Regions from separate parts of the Streptosporangium sp. NPDC002524 genome, predicted to be linked through region 2. Evidence: riboswitches for the same ligand, from Rfam matches in the RefSeq annotation. Region 2 holds a riboswitch; each other region holds the start of a gene.
What was found. Region 2 has a riboswitch for cobalamin ahead of ABT053_RS06170 (CbtB domain-containing protein). Riboswitches for the same ligand answer to the same signal wherever they lie in the genome.

Region 1 (5,443 bases), on a different contig from region 2:
CTCGTACGAGGGGTGACGGCCCCGCTCCACGGCCAGGTCTGAGGAGGTCCGGTAGGCGGCGAGCGCGATCTCCTCGGAGATCCGGGTGGACAGCTCCAGGGCGCGCGGCGAGTCGAACGGCAGCCGCAGCGTGAACAGCACGTCGGCCAGGCCCATCACGCCGAGCCCGATCGGGCGCCACCTCCGGTTGGCCGCCTCCGCCTCGGGGGTCGGGTAGAAGCCCAGGTCGATGGTGCGGTCGAGGAACCGCACGGCGGTGCGGACGGTCGCGCGCAGCCGGGCCCAGTCGATCCCGTCCCCGGCCTCCCCGGCCTCTCCGGACGCCCCGGCCTCCGCCGCCAGGTGGGCGGCGAGGTTGATCGAGCCGAGGTTGCAGACGGCGGTCTCCGCGTCGCCGGTGACCTCCAGGATCTCGGTGCAGAGGTTCGACAGGTGGATGACGTTCTCCGGCCTGGCCGTCTGGTTGGAGGTCCGGTTGGCCGCGTCCTTGAAGGTCATCCAGCCGTTGCCGGTCTGGGCGAGCGTGCGCATCATCCGCCCGTACAGGGTGCGGGCGGGGATCTGCCTGGTGAACCGGCCCTCGGCCTCGGCGGCCCGGTAGGCGTCGTCGAACGCGGCGCCGTACAGGTCGGTGAGGTGCGGGACGTCCTTGGGGTCGAACAGCGACCAGACCCCGTCGGCCTCGACGCGGCGCATGAACTCGTCGGGGATCCAGTTGGCCAGGTTCAGGTTGTGCGTGCGGCGGGCCTCCTCGCCGGTGTTGTCGCGCAGCTCCAGGAACTCCTCGACGTCGGCGTGCCAGGGCTCCAGGTAGACGCAGGCCGCGCCCTTGCGGCGGCCTCCCTGATTGACCGCGGCGACGCTGGAGTCGAGCGTGCGCAGCCAGGGCACGATGCCGTTGGAGTGGCCGTTGGTGCCCCGGATCAGCGAGCCCCGCGAGCGGACCCTGGTCCAGGAGATCCCGATGCCCCCCGCGTACTTCGACAGCCGCGCGACCTGCCCGTAGCGCTCGTAGATGGACTCCAGCTCGTCGCGGGGCGAGTCGAGCAGGAAGCACGAGGAGAGCTGGGGCCTGCGGGAGCCGGAGTTGAACAGCGTGGGCGAGCTGGGCAGGTAGGACAGGGTGGCCATGAGCGCGTACAGCTCGGCGGCCTCCTCGACGGTCTCGGACAGGCCGCAGGCCACCCGCAGGAAGAAGTGCTGCGGGCGCTCCAGGACCTTGCGGGTCCGCGGGTGGCGCAGCAGGTAGCGGTCGTAGACGGTACGCAGCCCGAAATACTCGAACCTGGCGTCGGCCTCCGGATCGGCCAGCGCGTCCAGCGCCCCGGCGTGGGCGGCCACGAACTCCGCGAGCCCGTCCTGGATCAGCCCCGCCTCGTGGGTCGCGGCGACGGACTCGGAGAAGTCGCGGACGCCGTGCTCGGCGGCCTCGTCGGCGATCAGCTCGGCCAGCATCGCGGCGGCGGCCCTGGAGTTGGCGGGATCGGTGATCACCCGTGCGGCGGCCTCGTCGATCGCCAGCCTGCGCCCGTCCAGCAAACTCCCGACGCCCCCGACACCGTCGCCGCCCGTCGAGGTCGCCACGCCCCCGACACCGTCGCCGCCAGTCACGGCCACCGCGTCCCCGACACCGGCGCCGCCCGCCGCGGCCACCGCGTTCCCGACGGCGCCCTCGCTCGTCGCGGCCGTCACCGTGCCCGCGGCACCCGCGACGTTCTCCGCGTCTCCGATGTCGCCGTCGTCCGTCGCGGTCCCCGCCGCGCCACCCGTCGCGGTCTCCGCCAATGCCTGTGTCACGTAGTGCCCCTCGCTCGATCGGACTTCCCCGTACGGCTCCGCCGGATGGGCACGCGTCCGCGAGCGATCCCGGGCACGCCGGATCGCCTCGTTCCGCGGGCCCTCCCACGAGGCCCTGGACAATCACGTCACCGGCAGGTCTTCGGACTCACGGGCGCACCACACACGCCTACCGGCCGTCGCTTCCCGGGCATGGCTCACCCAGTGCTCAATGACGGCTTTCGTTCCCGTTCACCGCTGCGGGGCAGTCCCGGAATCTCACCGGGTTCCCTCTTGCCTCGCCCCTCGCGGGGCGAACCAGCAACGAGCAGGATCCTACATCTAGGGGCGTCTGACGCAACTACCCCAACAAGTTGTGTCGGAGGACTTCAACAGTCCGAGCTCGTGCAGCACGCCGCGCGTGCGGGCCGTCTCGGTGGAGAGCCACTGGCGGAACTCGTCGCCGCTGAGGTAGACCCGGCTCCAGCCGTGGGACGCGCACAGGGCACGCCAGCGCGGCGCGGCGTCGATACCGTCACACAGGGCGATCGCGGCGTCCCGGTCCCCCGGGCTCATGTCCTTGGGGCCCAGCAGGCCGCACCAGTCGCTGTACTCCAGCCGGACGTCGACCTCCATGAGCGTCGGGGCGTCGATCCCGTCGATCCGGCCACCGGAGGAGACCACCAGGGGCCGCAGCCGGCCTGCGGCGATCTCGGGCCGCAGGGCGCGCGCCGACCCCAGCAGGGCCGCCACCCGGCCGACGTGGAGCGCCTCGGAGGCGTCCTCGGGGGCGAGGTATCCGGCGTACTCCAGCAGCCGGGTGTCCACCCCGAGACACTTGCCGATCATGCCGTAGAGCACGTGGTCCGAGCCGCCCTCCGACCGGCCGCCGACCGTCAGCTTCGCGGGGTCGTGCCGCAGCCGCGTGACGAAGTCCTCGAAGGTACGCAGGGGGGAGCCGGAGGGGACGACCAGGACCGCCCAGTCTCCGGCCAGGCGGGCGATGGGGGTGGCGGCGTTCACCACGGCCGCGGTGTTGGCGATCTCCGCGGCGGCCACCATCGGCATCGAGGTGACGAGCAGCCTGCCCTCGCGCGCGAAGGGGCCGCGGAAGACGCCGAACGCGTCGCGCGGGGCGGAGCCCAGGGCCCCCTGCCGCTCGACGGCCATCGCGGTGCCCACCAGCCCCGACTGGACCAGGACGGTCGCCAGCCTGCCCGCGATGCCGTCCCAGCCGTGGCCGTCGGCGGTCGATTCGAGGAGGAACAGGCGCTTCACCGCGGAATCGGGGCCGGTGTCCGTGCCGCACCCCGCGACGAGCACGGCCCCCGCCGCCAATGCGAAAAACCCCCTACGGCGCATAAGCGCCCCTTCCCCCAAGAACCCCCTATTCCATAGGTTACCTACCCATCACTTTCCGTGATGAAGTGGGGTATGCCGGAATTTCCGGCAGTCCATCACTCAGCCGCAGATCACCGGAAAAACCACCAAAAATCCGGATATCGGGGGCGGCTGTCTCCACGGGAGAGGAGCCCCGGAAGGCGTACCCCGCCCCCGGCAGACCGGAGACGGGAACGGGGACGGGACGGGGACGGGGACACGAGAGGAAGCGGGGTTCACTCCACCGTGACGCTCTTGGCCAGGTTCCTCGGCTTGTCGACGTCCCGGCCCAGCGCCACGGCGGCGTGGTAGGCGAAGAGCTGGAGCGGGATCGAGAGCAGGATCGGGTCCAGCTCGGTCTCGTTCTTGGGCACCACGACGCAGTCGTCGGCCAGCTTGGGGTCGGCCGTACGGTGGCCCACCATGAGCACCCTGCCGCCCCTGGCGCGGATCTCGCCCAGCGTGGTGAGGTTCTTGTCCAGCAGCTCGTCGTCGGGGACGATCGCCACCGTCGGCATGTCCGGCCCGATCAGCGCCAGCGGCCCGTGCTTGAGCTCGCTGGCCGGATACGCCTCGGCGTGCACGTACGAGATCTCCTTGAGCTTCTGCGCGCCCTCGCGGGCCACCGGATAGCCCCTGACCCGGCCCACGAACATCATGCTCGGCGACTCGGCGTACTTGCCGGCCAGCTCCTTGAGCTGCGGCTCCAGCGCCAGGATCTCCTTGATCTGGTCCGGCAGCCTCCGCAGGCCGTCGCAGATCCTGCGGCCGTCGGCGGGAGACAGGTCACGCACCCGGCCCAGGTGCAGCGCGAGCAGCGCGAAGGCCACGGCGGTCGAGGTGAACGCCTTGGTGCTCGCCACCGAGACCTCGGGACCCGCGTGCAGGTAGACGCCGCCGTCGCACTCGCGGGCGATCGCGCTGCCCACGGTGTTGACGATGCCGAGCACCCTGCCGCCCTTGCGCTTGAGCTCCTGCACGGCGGCGAGGGTGTCGTAGGTCTCCCCCGACTGGCTGATCGCCACGTAAAGGGTGTCGGCCTCCACCACCGGGCTGCGGTAGCGGAACTCGCTCGCCGGCTCCGCGTCGGCCGGGATGCGCGCCAGCTCCTCGATGAGCTGCGCGCCGATCTGGCCCGAGTAGTACGCGGACCCGCAGCCGATGATCTTCACCCGGCGGAACGAGCGGGTCTCCCGCGCGTCCATGTTGAGACCGCCCAGGTGGGCGATGTGGAAACGGTCGTCCAGCCGCCCGCGCAGCGTCCTGGCCACCGTGTCGGGCTGCTCGGAGATCTCCTTGAGCAGGTAGTGCTCGTAGCCGCCGGTGTCGTAGTGCCCCGCCTCCCAGTCGACGGTCAGCGTCTCCTTCGCCGTCTCCCGCGCGTCGCTGGCGAAGGTGTTGAACCCGTCGGCCCGCAGCACGGCGATCTCGCCGTCCTCCAGGTGCACCACCTGGCGGGTGTAGCGGACCAGCGCGGCGACGTCGGACGCGGCGAACATCTCCTTCTCGCCGATGCCCAGCACGATGGGGCTGCCGTTGCGCGCCACGACCACCTCGCCGGGACGCTCGGAGTCGATCACCGCGATCCCGTACGTGCCGACGACCCGCTTGAGCGCGGTCCGCACGGCCTCCTCCAGCGAGTCGGCCTCCTTGACCGTACGGGCGATCAGGTGCGACAGCACCTCGGTGTCGGTCTCCGACAGGAAGATCGCCCCGTCGGCCTCCAGCTTGGCGCGCAGCTCGTCGGCGTTCTCGATGATGCCGTTGTGCACGACGCCGATGCGCTCGTCGGTGGACAGGTGCGGGTGGGCGTTGACGTCGCTGGGCGCGCCGTGGGTGGCCCAGCGGGTGTGGCCGATGCCCAGGCCGCCCTTGAACCGCGCGGGCACGACCGCGGCCAGGTCGGCCACCCGGCCCTTGACCTTGCGCATCTTGAGGCCCTTGTTGGAGATCACCACACCGGCCGAGTCGTAGCCCCGGTACTCAAGACGCTGCAGGCCCTCCAGCAGGATGGGTGCCGCGTCCTTGGGCCCCACGTAGGCCACGATTCCGCACATGTAACCGCTCCTTATCCGTTCATCCGTAAACGATCGAGGTGCCGTCGTCCGCTACCCGTAGACGATGCGGCGAAGCTGTCGCAGGGAGAGTTCGGGGGCCGCGACACGGCGCACCGCCAGTTCGGCGGCGACCCTGGGGAAGATCTCGTCGTTGACCAGCCCCCTGGCCTTGAGCTCCGCGTGACGCCGCCGGACGAACTCGTCGACGGGCTCGGAGAAGTAGGCCAGCA
Region 2 (5,443 bases):
GTCCCGACCAGCAGGAACCGGGCGGCGTGCCGTACCGACACCCCCTCGCGCTCGACGTAGCAGGTGCCGAGGGCGGCGGCGTCGAGCAGCAGGTCCACCAGGTGGTCGTGGAGGAGGTTGACCTCGTCCACGTACAGGACGCCCCGGTGGGCGCTCGCCAGGAGGCCGGGTTCGAAGGATTTCACGCCCTCGGTGAGGGCGCGCTCGATGTCGAGGGAGCCGACGAGACGGTCCTCGGAGGCGCCGACGGGCAACTCGACCAGCCGGGCGGGCCGCGCGGCGCCGTCCCGCGCTCCGCCGGACCGCCCGGTGGCGGCCCGTTCGGTGGCGGCCCGTTCGGTGACGGACTGCCCGGTGACGGACTGAGCCGCGCCGGGCCGAGCCTCTCCGAGCCGAGCCCCATCGGGCTGAGTTTCACCGGGCTCAGCTCCGTCTGGCCGCACGGTGACGGGCTGAGTCCCGTCTGGCCGGGCTTCGCCGGGCCGCACGGTGGCGGGCTGGGGGGCCGGGGGTGTACGGCTCTCGTGCGGGCCGTCCGGGCAGCCGGGGTCGGGGGCGGCCGGGTCGCAGGAGAAGCGGCAGCCGGTCACCACCTCGACGGGCGGCAGGAGCGCGGCCAGCGCCCGCACGACCGTGGACTTGGCGGTGCCCTTCTCCCCCCTGACCAGCACTCCCCCGACGCGGGGGGAGACCGCGTTGAGGATCAGCGCGAGTTTCAGGTCCTCCAGCCCCACGATCGCGGTGAAGGGATAGCGGGAGTCAGGCACCTTCGGGATCTCCTGTCCGTCTCGTCGAAATCAGTCGAAAGCAGTCGCGATCAAAGGGCCGCCGGGCGCTCTGACCGTCATGGGAGGTAGCTGAGCCGCCAGCGCCCGCCGCGCCCGGTGAGCGTCACGCGGGCCAGCGGCGCGACGTCGACGCGCCAGAAGGACTGGGCGGGGGCGCCGAGGGCGTGGACGACCGCGGCGCGGACGACCGCCGGGTGGGTGACCGCGACGGCCCTGCCGGGGGCGCGGGCGGCGAGCCAGCCTGACACCCGGGCGAGGAGCGCGGTGACCGGCTCCCCGCCGTGCGGCGCCGCGCCGGGGTCGCCGAGCCAGGAGGCGAGCGCCTCGGGTTCGGCGGCCTCGACCTCGCCGAGGGTCATCCCGCTCCAGCGGCCGTAGTCGCAGTCGGCCAGCAGCGGGTCGTGCTCGGCCCGCAGGCCGAGCGCCGCCGCGGTCTGGACGCAGCGCAGCTCGGGAGGGCAGGCCGCGGGCCCCGGGCCGAGGTCCCCCGCCATCTCCCCGGCCCGGCGCAGGCCGCGTTCGTCGAGTGGTTCGTCACCCGGGAACGCGGCCCGTACCGTCGCCGAGGTGGAGGCGTGGCAGACCAGGAGCAGGCGGGTGACCCCCGAGGGGGTCGTCACACCGGGCCGCGCCTGCGGGCGGCGAAGGCGAACAGCGCGCCGACACCGGCCCAGAAGACCACCTGGGTCCCTATGGAGGCGACCCTGAAGTCCCACAGGAGGTCGGCGGGGAAGCCCTGGGGCACCTCCGAGATCTCCGGCAGGAGGATCCAGGCCGCGACGACGGGGACCAGGAAGGTGGCGCCCGCCGACAGCCAGCGCACCCACGGTTCGCTCCGCGAGGCGTAGCGGTAGGCGGCGACGGCCGCGGCGACGGCGAGGATCCCGATGACCACCGCGACCAGGTAGAGCACGGTTCGCTGGTTGATGGTCTCCGGATCGCCGACGGCCGGAGGGTTGGCGGGATACTTCACGAAGGGGATGAGGACGACGGAGGTGAACGCGGCGGCGGCGAGCGTGACCGCGAGCACCGGTTCCGAGCGGGGTCCCGCCCGGCCTCGTACGGCCGCGTAGACGAGGGAGAACAGGCCCCCGATCGCCAGGCCGTACAGGCCGAGGGCGAGGAAGAGCCCGAAGCGCTGCCCGTCCCTGCTGACCAGCGCCTCCTCCTCGTCGTGGGAGTGGGCGGCGGTCCCGGTGTCGTCGTGTGTCCCGGCCGGGGCGGCGGCCGCGGCGGCCGCCTCCTCCAGCGCGATGGCCTGGTCGATGCGCGGTTCGCCGACGGTGTAGGCGAAGACGGCCGCGAGCAGCCCTGCGAGCAGTCCGACGACGAGACCCCGGACGATGAGTTTGGTGATCACCTGTGGCTCAGTGGCACGGTACGCCGAGCAGGTGACGCCCGTCGTGCATGAGTTCGTGCAGGTAGTTTCCCGCCTGGGAGATCGCTCCCTGGTCGAAGGTGACCAGGTAGGCGAGGAGCAGCAGCACCGGTACGGCGAGCAGCCAGCGGGTGAGCGAGGGCCATGGGATGGGCTGAACGTGCGGTGCCGAGATCTGGCTCACGGCCACCTCCTCCGGGATTTACGCGTCCCTTTTCGTAGGTCGGTGGCGGCCGAGTGTGACCTGGCTTCCGGCTCCGGGGAGCCGGTTACAGTGGCGCGACCGCACCGGAATCTCACCGGATTTCCCTCGCACCGCCACAAAACACCCGGAACGTATCCCGGTTCTCCGTCCCCCGTCAATCCAGGTGTCCGGTTTGCCGGGATCCGGCCCGCAAGGGATCCGGCCCGCAAGAGGCCCGGCCACCAAGGGATCCGGCCCGCAAGGGGTCCGGACGTCCGGACACCAAGAGGTCCGGGCGGCAAGGGATCCAGCCGGAAAGGGGTCAGGGCAGCGAAGGGTCCGGGCACGCCGAGGGGGGAGGTGGTCCGGGCCGGACCGCCTCCCCCCTCTCAGGACCTCTCAGGACCCCTCAGGCGCCTCTCGGGACCTCCCGGCGGCTCACTGCTCGCCGGTCAGCGCCGTCACCAGCTCCGCGGCGGTACGGCAGCGGTCGAACAGCTCCCCCACGTGGGCCTTGGTGCCGCGCAGCGGCTCAAGGGTGGGGACGCGCTGCAGCGACTCGCGGCCGGGGATGTCGAAGATGACCGAGTCCCAGGAGGCCGCGGCCACCGACTCGCTGTACTGGCTCAGGCATCGGCCGCGGAAGTAGGCCCGGGTGTCGTTGGGCGGCACCTCGACGGCCCGCTGGACCTCTTCCTCGGTGACCAGGCGCTGCATGCGGCCCCGGGCGACCAGGCGGTTGTAGAGCCCCCGGTCGGGCCGGATGTCGGAGTACTGGAGATCGACGAGCTGCAGGCGCGGGTGCGACCAGGGCAGGCCGTCACGCGTGCGGTAGCCCTCCAGGAGCTCCAGCTTGGCCACCCAGTCGAGCTCCCTGGACAGCTGCATCGGGTCCTCCGCCAGGCGGGTGAGGACCGACTCCCAGCGCTCCAGGATGTCCTTGGTGGGCTCGTCCAGGCCGTTGGCGCTGCGCTCCTCGGCGTACTTGCGGGCGAGCTCCAGATACTCCATCTGCAGCTGCACCGCCGTCAGCTTGCGGCCGTCGCGCATGGAGATCTCGTACTTGAGCGTGGGGTCGTGCGAGACCGCGCGCAGGGCCTGGACGGGGTTGTCCACGGCGAGGTCGCGGGTGAAGTAGTTGTCCTCGATCATGGCCAGGACGAGCGCGGTCGATCCCAGCTTCAGGTAGGTCGAGATCTCCGACATGTTGGCGTCGCCGATGATGACGTGCAGGCGGCGGTATTTCTCCGGGTCGGCGTGGGGCTCGTCCCGGGTGTTGATGATCGGCCGCTTGAGCGTCGTCTCCAGGCCCACCTCGACCTCGAAGAAGTCGGCCCGCTGGCTGATCTGGAAGCCCTCGCCCCGGGAGTCCTGGCCGATGCCGACCTTGCCCGCGCCGGTGACGACCTGCCGGGAGACGAAGAACGGCGTCAGGTGCCTGACGATGTCGGCGAACGAGGTGGCCCGGCGCATGAGGTAGTTCTCATGGCAGCCGTAGGAGGCGCCCTTGTTGTCGGTGTTGTTCTTGTAGAGCTGGATCGGGGCGTTGGCCGGCATCGCCGAGGCGCGGACCGCCGCGTCGTGCATCACCCGCTCGCCCGCCTTGTCCCAGATCACCGCCGCCCGGGGATTGGTGCACTCGGGCGTGGAGTATTCGGGGTGGGCGTGGTCGACGTACAGCCTGGCCCCGTTGGTGAGGATCACGTTCGCCAGGCCGAGGTCCTCGTCGGTCAGCTGGCTCTGGTCGGCCACCTCCCGCGCGAGGTCGAACCCCCGTGCGTCCCGCAGCGGGTTCTCCTCCTCGAAGTCCCATCGCGCGCGCCGCGCCCTGGCGGCCGAGGCCGCCAGATAGGCGTTCACGACCTGAGAGGAGGTCACCATCGCGTTGGCCCCCGGCTGTCCGGGCACGGAGATGCCGTATTCGGTCTCGATGCCCATCACCCGCCGTACCGTCATGCGCACCCTCTGTTCGTCAGGGACTGATTCTCTCCGTGGTATCTATTCCCGACCCTAGACCCTTCACTATGCCCGGTGGTCGGACAGTTATGGCACCGAAGCCTTTTCGCCCGTTGCGAGGGGGATCGAGGAGAGCGCGGGGAGCTGTGACGGGGACGGGGATGCGGCCTTTCTGCGCCTCCTGGACTTGACGAACTCCTGAAGCGGGCGCTCGGCCACCCGGTACACCACGTACGAGAACGCCATCGCGGCCAGCAGGGTGACCAGCGCGGTCAGCGGGGGCGGCAGCGTGTCCCGCAGGGCGGGGACGATCAGGACGGCGGCCGGGGTGTGGAAGAGGTAGAGCGGGTAGGTGAGCGCGCCCAGGACGACCAGGCCGCGCCAGCGCAGCCACCCCAGCCAGCCGAGCGCCACCATCGCCATGAGCACGTAGAAGCCGACCACGGTGGCGACCACGGCCCACTCGGGCACGGGCATCGCGGCGTAGCCGACGTTCTCGATCCGCCCGGCCACCCGGTCGAGCGCCGCGCTGACGGCGAGGCCGCCGCTGATCCCGGCCAGGCACCACAGGACGAGCCTGGGGCCGAACTTCGTCATCAGGAAGAACGCCATGCCGCCGACGAAGTACGCCGCGTACTTGGGCATGACCACCAGGTCGACCCAGGCCTCCTCGCTCCCGGCGAAGTACCCGGCCGCCAGCAGCCAGACGCCCATGAAGGCCAGGCAGCGGTTGAGCGTCACCCCGGCGATCACCAGGATCGAGATCAGCACGTAGAAGCGGAGCTCCACCCAGAGCGACCAGTAGACGCCGTTGGCGTCGTAGACGCCGAGGGCCCGCTGGAGCATCGTGAGGTTGATCCCGTACTCGCCGAGGCTGAGCTTGGGGTCCAGGGCCGTGGCGGCGGTGAGCCCGTAGACGGCGGCGGTGACGGCCACGCTGACCCAGTAGGCGGGATAGAGCCGCACCAGCCGGGAGAGGGCGAACGCCCCCAGGCCGCGTCCCCAGATGCTCATCAGGATCACGAAGCCGCTGATCATGAAGAACAGCTCGACGCCGAGGATGCCGAGCCCGGAGAGGGTGGAGATCGCCGGGAACAGCTCCGCCGGGCGGTCGCCCCACACCGAGGCGAAGGCGAT
Region 3 (5,443 bases), on a different contig from region 2:
CGGCGAGCACCTCGGCCGGGAGCGTTCCCGGCAGCACGGTCAGGACCTCGTCCCGTTCGACCAGCGGGCGCCCCAGGACCGCCGAGGCGCCGCTCACCGACGTCACGCCCGGCACGACCTCGGTGACGTAGCGGTGCGACAGGCGCTTGTGCATGTGCATGTACGAGCCGTAGAAGAGCGGGTCGCCCTCGCACAGCACCACCACGTCGCGCCCGGCGTCCAGATGGGCCGCCAGCCGCACCGCGCAGGCGGCGTAGAAGTCGTCGATCGCTCCCTGGTAGCCGCCGGGGTGGTCGGTGGTCTCGGTGGTGAGCGGGTAGATGAGCGCCTCCTCGACCTGGCCCTCCCGCAGGTAGGGGGCGGCCACCGAGCGGGCGATGCTCCGGCCGTGGCGGGCGCTGTGGAAGGCGATCACGTCCGCCTCGCCGATCAGGCGGGCGGCCTTGACGGTCACCAGTTCGGGGTCGCCGGGTCCGAGTCCCACGCCCCACAGCCGTCCGGTCACGTCGTCACTCACTCTTCCTCGCTCGCCATCGCGTTGACCGCGGCGGCGGTCATCGCGCTTCCGCCCCGCCGTCCGTTCACGACCAGGTACTCCAGGTTCGCCGGGTGCTCGGCGAGGGCCTGTTTGGACTCGGCGGCACCGATGAAACCGACCGGGACGCCGAGTACGGCGGCCGGGCGGCCCGCGCCCTCCTCGACCATCTCCAGCAGCCGGAACAGCGCGGTCGGCGCGTTGCCGATCGCGACCACCGAGCCCTGGAGCCGGTCGCGCCACAGCTCCAGCGCGGCGGCGCTGCGGGTGGTGCCCAGTTCCGCGGCGAGTTCCGGCACCCGGGGGTCACCGAGGGTGCAGACCACCTCGTTGCCCGCGGGCAGGCGCCGCCGGGTCACCCCGGAGGCGACCATCATGGCGTCGCAGAGCACCGGGGCACCCGCGCGGAGCGCCTCGCGCGCCGAGGCCACGACACCGGGCGACCAGCGCAGATCGCTCACCAGGTCGACCATCCCGCAGGCGTGGATCATGCGGACCGCGACCCGGGCGACGTCGGCGGGCAGGCCCGACAGGTCGGCCTCCGCGCGGATGGTGGCGAAGGAGCGGCGGTAGATCTCCGCGCCGTCTCGGACGTAGTCGATCACAGTTCCCCTCTGGCGGCCGCCAGCGCGGCCGCGGTCTCCTCGATGCCGGAGCAGGTCAGGCCGGTGCCGTCCAGTTCCAGGCGGTAGCCGTCACCGGTGGCGACCACATCCACGACCCGCCCCCTCGGACGGCCGCAGCGCCTGCCGCACCCCGCCCAGTGCACGGGGAGCGTATCGGTGCCCGGCCCCCTCCCGGACGGCGGGGCCACGGACGGCCCACTCTCGGACGGCCCACTCTCAGACGGCCCACTCTCGGACGACTCGCTCCCGGACGGCTCGTCTCCGAGCGGGGCGGCTGTGGAGGGCGGGGCCATGGCGATGCCGATGCTGGTGGCCGCGTCGGCCTGGACGTCGGCCAGGGATTTGGCGCAGCCGGGACGGCCGGTGCAGGCCGTCACACCGATCCACGGCGAGGCGGGGTCGACGACCAGCCCGGCGGACCGCAGGCGGGCGGCCGTGCCCGCGACCTCGGCACGGTCCAGGCCGGGCAGGACCACGCCGCGCCACGGCGTGAGCCGGATCTCCCCGCCCGAGGCGGCGTCCGCGAGCAGCAGTGCCTGCTCGGAGGTGAGCCGCCCCAGCGGGATCGCCACCCCGAGCGCGACCCGCGCGCCCTCGCCTCCGATGCCGATGCCGTTCTCGTCCCCGCTCCCGCCGCCGAGCCCGTCTTTGTGCCCGTCTTTGAGCCTGTCTTCGGGTCTGCCTCCAAGCCCGTCTCCAAGCCCGTCTCCAAGCCTGTCTCTGATGCCGTCCTCGATGTCGTCCCCGGCGTCGCCCTCGGTGCTGTTTCCGGGACCCGTCTCACCCCCTGTCCCGTCCCCGGCCCTGCCCGTGCTCTCGATGACGCCGACCGGTCCGAGGGCCACGACCCGTGGCCTCACCGGGTCGAAGGGCGTCGTACCGGGGAGCCCGAGGGCGGTTCGCACCCGGGCGGCGATCAGGGAGGGGCCGTCGGGGAGTTCGGCGATCCGCCAGGCGGTGACGTCCCGGACGGCCAGCTCGTCGAGGAACGCCTCGGCGGCGGTGAGGAGGGCGGTCACGGCGCCGTCCAGCGGGACGCGCAGGCCGGTGTCGGTCCCGGCGAGGATCAGCGCGGCCTCGTCCGGCCCCGTGGGCAGGATCCCGGCGTCCGCGCCCAGTCCGGCCACGTCCCCCCGGCCGTCGTCGAGGGCGAACATGAACCGCCCCGGCAGGGCGGCGAGGGCGGGGCGGGCGCACAGCCGCCGGTCCAGCTCGCCGATCAGCGGTGTGACGTCGACGATCCCGCCGCCGTCCGGATGACCTGAACGGCGTGGGTGGCCCGGATACCCCGGGACGTTCGTGCCGTCCGGAGCATCCGCGCCACTCGGCCCGCTCGATCCGCTCAGCCTGTTCGGTCCGTTCGGTCTGCTTGGTCCGTTCGCCCTGTTCGGGTCAGCCGGTTCGGCCGGTGCGCTCAGCCCGGTAGACCCGGTAGACCCGGTATATCCGGCAGACCAGGTTGGCTCAGTCAGTCCGGTCGGCCCGTCCAGACCGGTCAGTCCGGTCAGCGGGGAGGCGAGGATGTTGCGGATCCGCTCGTGCGTCGCCGAGGGCAGCAGACCCGCCCTCGCCATCCGCGCGGCGAACCCGTTCTCCGCGCCATTTTCCGCGTTGTTCCCCGTACCGCCCCCCGCGTCGCCGTCCGGATCCGCCGGGCCGAGGCCGCGTACCTGGACGTTCGCGCGGGAGGTCAGCTCGATGACGCCGCTGCCGTACGTCGACGCGGCGTCGGCGAGTTCGCGCAGCTGGGAAGGGGTGAGACGGCCACCGGGCACGCGGACGCGGGCCAGGCCGCCGTCCGCGGCGGCATGGACCTGGAGCGCCCCGGGGCACGCGTCGAGTCGCGATCGTCCGGAAAAGTCGGCAATGGACACTCGAAGGATGTTAACGCCAGTTTCTTGCAACGAACCGGACTGCCGTAGTGTCATCGGTGGCGACGGCAAAGGGAGGAAGCCGGTGTGATTCCGGCGCGGTCCCGCCACTGTAACCGGGGAGCGAACCCCACCCGGGCCACTGTCCGACGACGGGCGGGAAGGCCGGGGTGAGCACCGATCCGGGAGCCAGGAGACTCCAGCCGTCGCGGCCGACGACGACCCGGGGCGAGGACCCCGAGGGAGGAAGCTCCGTGCGCTCTTCGCCGTTCCCCCGCGACACCGTGACATCGCCGTTCCCCCGCCACGTCGTGGCATCCCTGGGCCGTACCGCCCTGCCTCTCCTGGAGTGTGGCGCGTGATCCTCCTGCTCTCGACCTCCGACACCGACCTGCTGAGCGCCCGCGCGAGCGGCGCCGGCTACCGGCTCGGCAACCCCGCCAGGCTCTCCGCAGCCGACCTCCCGCCGCTGCTGGAGGGCGCCGACCTGGTCGTGGTACGCCTGCTGGGCGGGCGCCGCGCCTGGGAGGAGGGGCTGGACGCCCTGCTCGCCGGTCCCCGGCCCGTCGTCGTGCTCGGTGGCGAGCAGGCGCCCGACGCCGAGCTGATGGAGCTGTCCACCGTGCCCGGCGGGGTCTGCGCCGAGGCGCACGCGTACCTCGCCCACGGCGGCCCGGCCAACCTGACCGAGCTGCACCACTTCCTGTCCGACACGCTGCTGCTCACCGGCCACGGGTTCGCCGCGCCCGAGCCCACCCCCACGTGGGGCACGCTGGAGCGCGAGGCGCGCGACCAGGACGGGCACGACGGGCCCGTCGTCGGGGTGCTCTACTACCGGGCCCACCACGTGGCCGGCAACACGGCCTTCGTCGAGGCGCTCTGCTCGGCGATCGAGGACGCGGGCGCGCGGGCGCTGCCGGTGTACTGCGCCTCCCTGCGCACCGCCGAGCCCGGCCTGGTGGAGGTCCTGCGTACGGTGGACGCCCTGGTGGTGACCGTGCTCGCCGCGGGCGGCACCCGTCCGGCGACCGCGTCGGCGGGCGGGGACGACGAGGCCTGGGACGTCGGCGCGCTCGCCGAGCTGGACGTGCCGATCCTGCAGGGCCTGTGCCTGACGAGCAGCCGGGCCTCCTGGGCGGAGAACGACGACGGCCTGTCCCCGCTGGACGCCGCCACCCAGGTCGCGATCCCCGAGTTCGACGGGCGGATCATCACGGTGCCGTTCTCCTTCAAGGAGATCGACGAGGACGGGCTGACCGTCTACGTGGCCGACCCCGAGCGGGCCTCGCGGGTGGCGGGTATCGCGGTGCGGCACGCCGCGCTGCGGCACATCCCGCCCGCCGAGCGGCGGCTGGTGCTGATGCTGTCGGCGTACCCCACCAAGCATGCCCGCATCGGCAACGCCGTCGGCCTGGACACCCCGGCCAGCCTGGTGCGGCTGCTGGCCGCGCTGCGCGAGCGCGGGTACGACATCGGCGCCGAGGACGAGCTGCCCGGGGTGACCGGGCAGGACGGCGACGCGCTCATCCACGCGCTGATCGCCGCGGGCGGGCAGGACCAGGACTGGCTCACCGAGGAGCAGCTCGCCGGGAACCCGGTGCGCATCGCGGCGGGCCGGTACGCCGAGTGGTACGCCACCCTCCCCTCGGACCTGCGCGCCCGGATGGAGGAGCACTGGGGCCCGGCGCCCGGCGAGCTGTTCGTGGACAGGTCGCGCGACCCGGAGGGCGAGATCGTGCTGGCCGCGCTGCGCTCGGGCAACGTGGTGGTCATGGTGCAGCCGCCGCGCGGTTTCGGCGAGAACCCCATCGCGATCTACCACGACCCCGACCTGCCGCCCAGCCACCACTACCTGGCCGCCTACCGCTGGCTGGCCGACGGCTTCGGCGCGCACGCGATGGTCCACGTGGGCAAGCACGGCAACCTGGAGTGGCTGCCCGGCAAGTCGGCGGGCTTGTCGGCCTCCTGCGGCCCGGACGCCGCGCTCGGCGACCTGCCGCTGATCTACCCGTTCCTCGTCAACGACCCCGGTGAGGGGACCCAGGCCAAGCGTCGCGCGCACGCCACCCTGGTCGACCACCTCGTGCCCCCGATGGCCCGCGCCGACAGCTACGGGGACATGGCCAGGCTGGAGCAGCTCCTCGACGAGCACGCCTCCATCGCGGCGATGGACCCGGCCAAGCTGCCCGCGATCCGCGCCCAGATCTGGACGCTCATCCAGGCCGCCAGGCTCGACCACGACCTCGGCATCGCCGACCGCCCGCACGACGCCGAGTTCGACGACTTCCTGCTGCACATCGACGGCTGGCTGTGCGAGGTCAAGGACGTCCAGATCCGCGACGGCCTGCACGTGCTGGGGGCCGCCCCCGAGGGGCAGCCGCGCGTTGACCTGGTGCTGGCCATGCTGCGCG

Region 1: another riboswitch for cobalamin. It lies ahead of ABT053_RS01755 (ribonucleoside-diphosphate reductase subunit alpha); the one in region 2 lies ahead of ABT053_RS06170 (CbtB domain-containing protein).
Region 3: another riboswitch for cobalamin. It lies ahead of cobN (cobaltochelatase subunit CobN); the one in region 2 lies ahead of ABT053_RS06170 (CbtB domain-containing protein).

Annotation. Positions count from the first base shown of each region.
Region 1 is NZ_JBEOWK010000001.1:426,999-432,441, forward strand. Features, by position in the region: gene ABT053_RS01755 (ribonucleoside-diphosphate reductase subunit alpha) at 1-1,797, opposite strand, end outside; cobalamin riboswitch at 1,914-2,114, opposite strand; gene ABT053_RS01760 (tripartite tricarboxylate transporter substrate-binding protein) at 2,119-3,054, opposite strand; gene glmS (glutamine--fructose-6-phosphate transaminase (isomerizing)) at 3,393-5,213, opposite strand; gene ABT053_RS01770 (hypothetical protein) at 5,265-5,443, opposite strand, start outside.
Region 2 is NZ_JBEOWK010000003.1:271,893-277,335, forward strand. Features, by position in the region: gene ABT053_RS06155 (VWA domain-containing protein) at 1-767, opposite strand, end outside; gene ABT053_RS06160 (histidine phosphatase family protein) at 845-1,408, opposite strand; gene ABT053_RS06165 (CbtA family protein) at 1,405-2,148, opposite strand; gene ABT053_RS06170 (CbtB domain-containing protein) at 2,156-2,350, opposite strand; adenosylcobalamin (AdoCbl) riboswitch at 2,368-2,501, opposite strand; gene dop (depupylase/deamidase Dop) at 2,789-4,306, opposite strand; gene ABT053_RS06180 (acyltransferase family protein) at 4,394-5,443, opposite strand, start outside.
Region 3 is NZ_JBEOWK010000035.1:40,227-45,669, reverse strand. Features, by position in the region: gene ABT053_RS38760 (precorrin-2 C(20)-methyltransferase) at 1-505, opposite strand, end outside; gene ABT053_RS38755 (precorrin-8X methylmutase) at 514-1,140, opposite strand; gene ABT053_RS38750 (ferredoxin-like domain-containing protein) at 1,137-3,035, opposite strand; cobalamin riboswitch at 3,082-3,254, shown strand; gene cobN (cobaltochelatase subunit CobN) at 3,391-5,443, shown strand, end outside.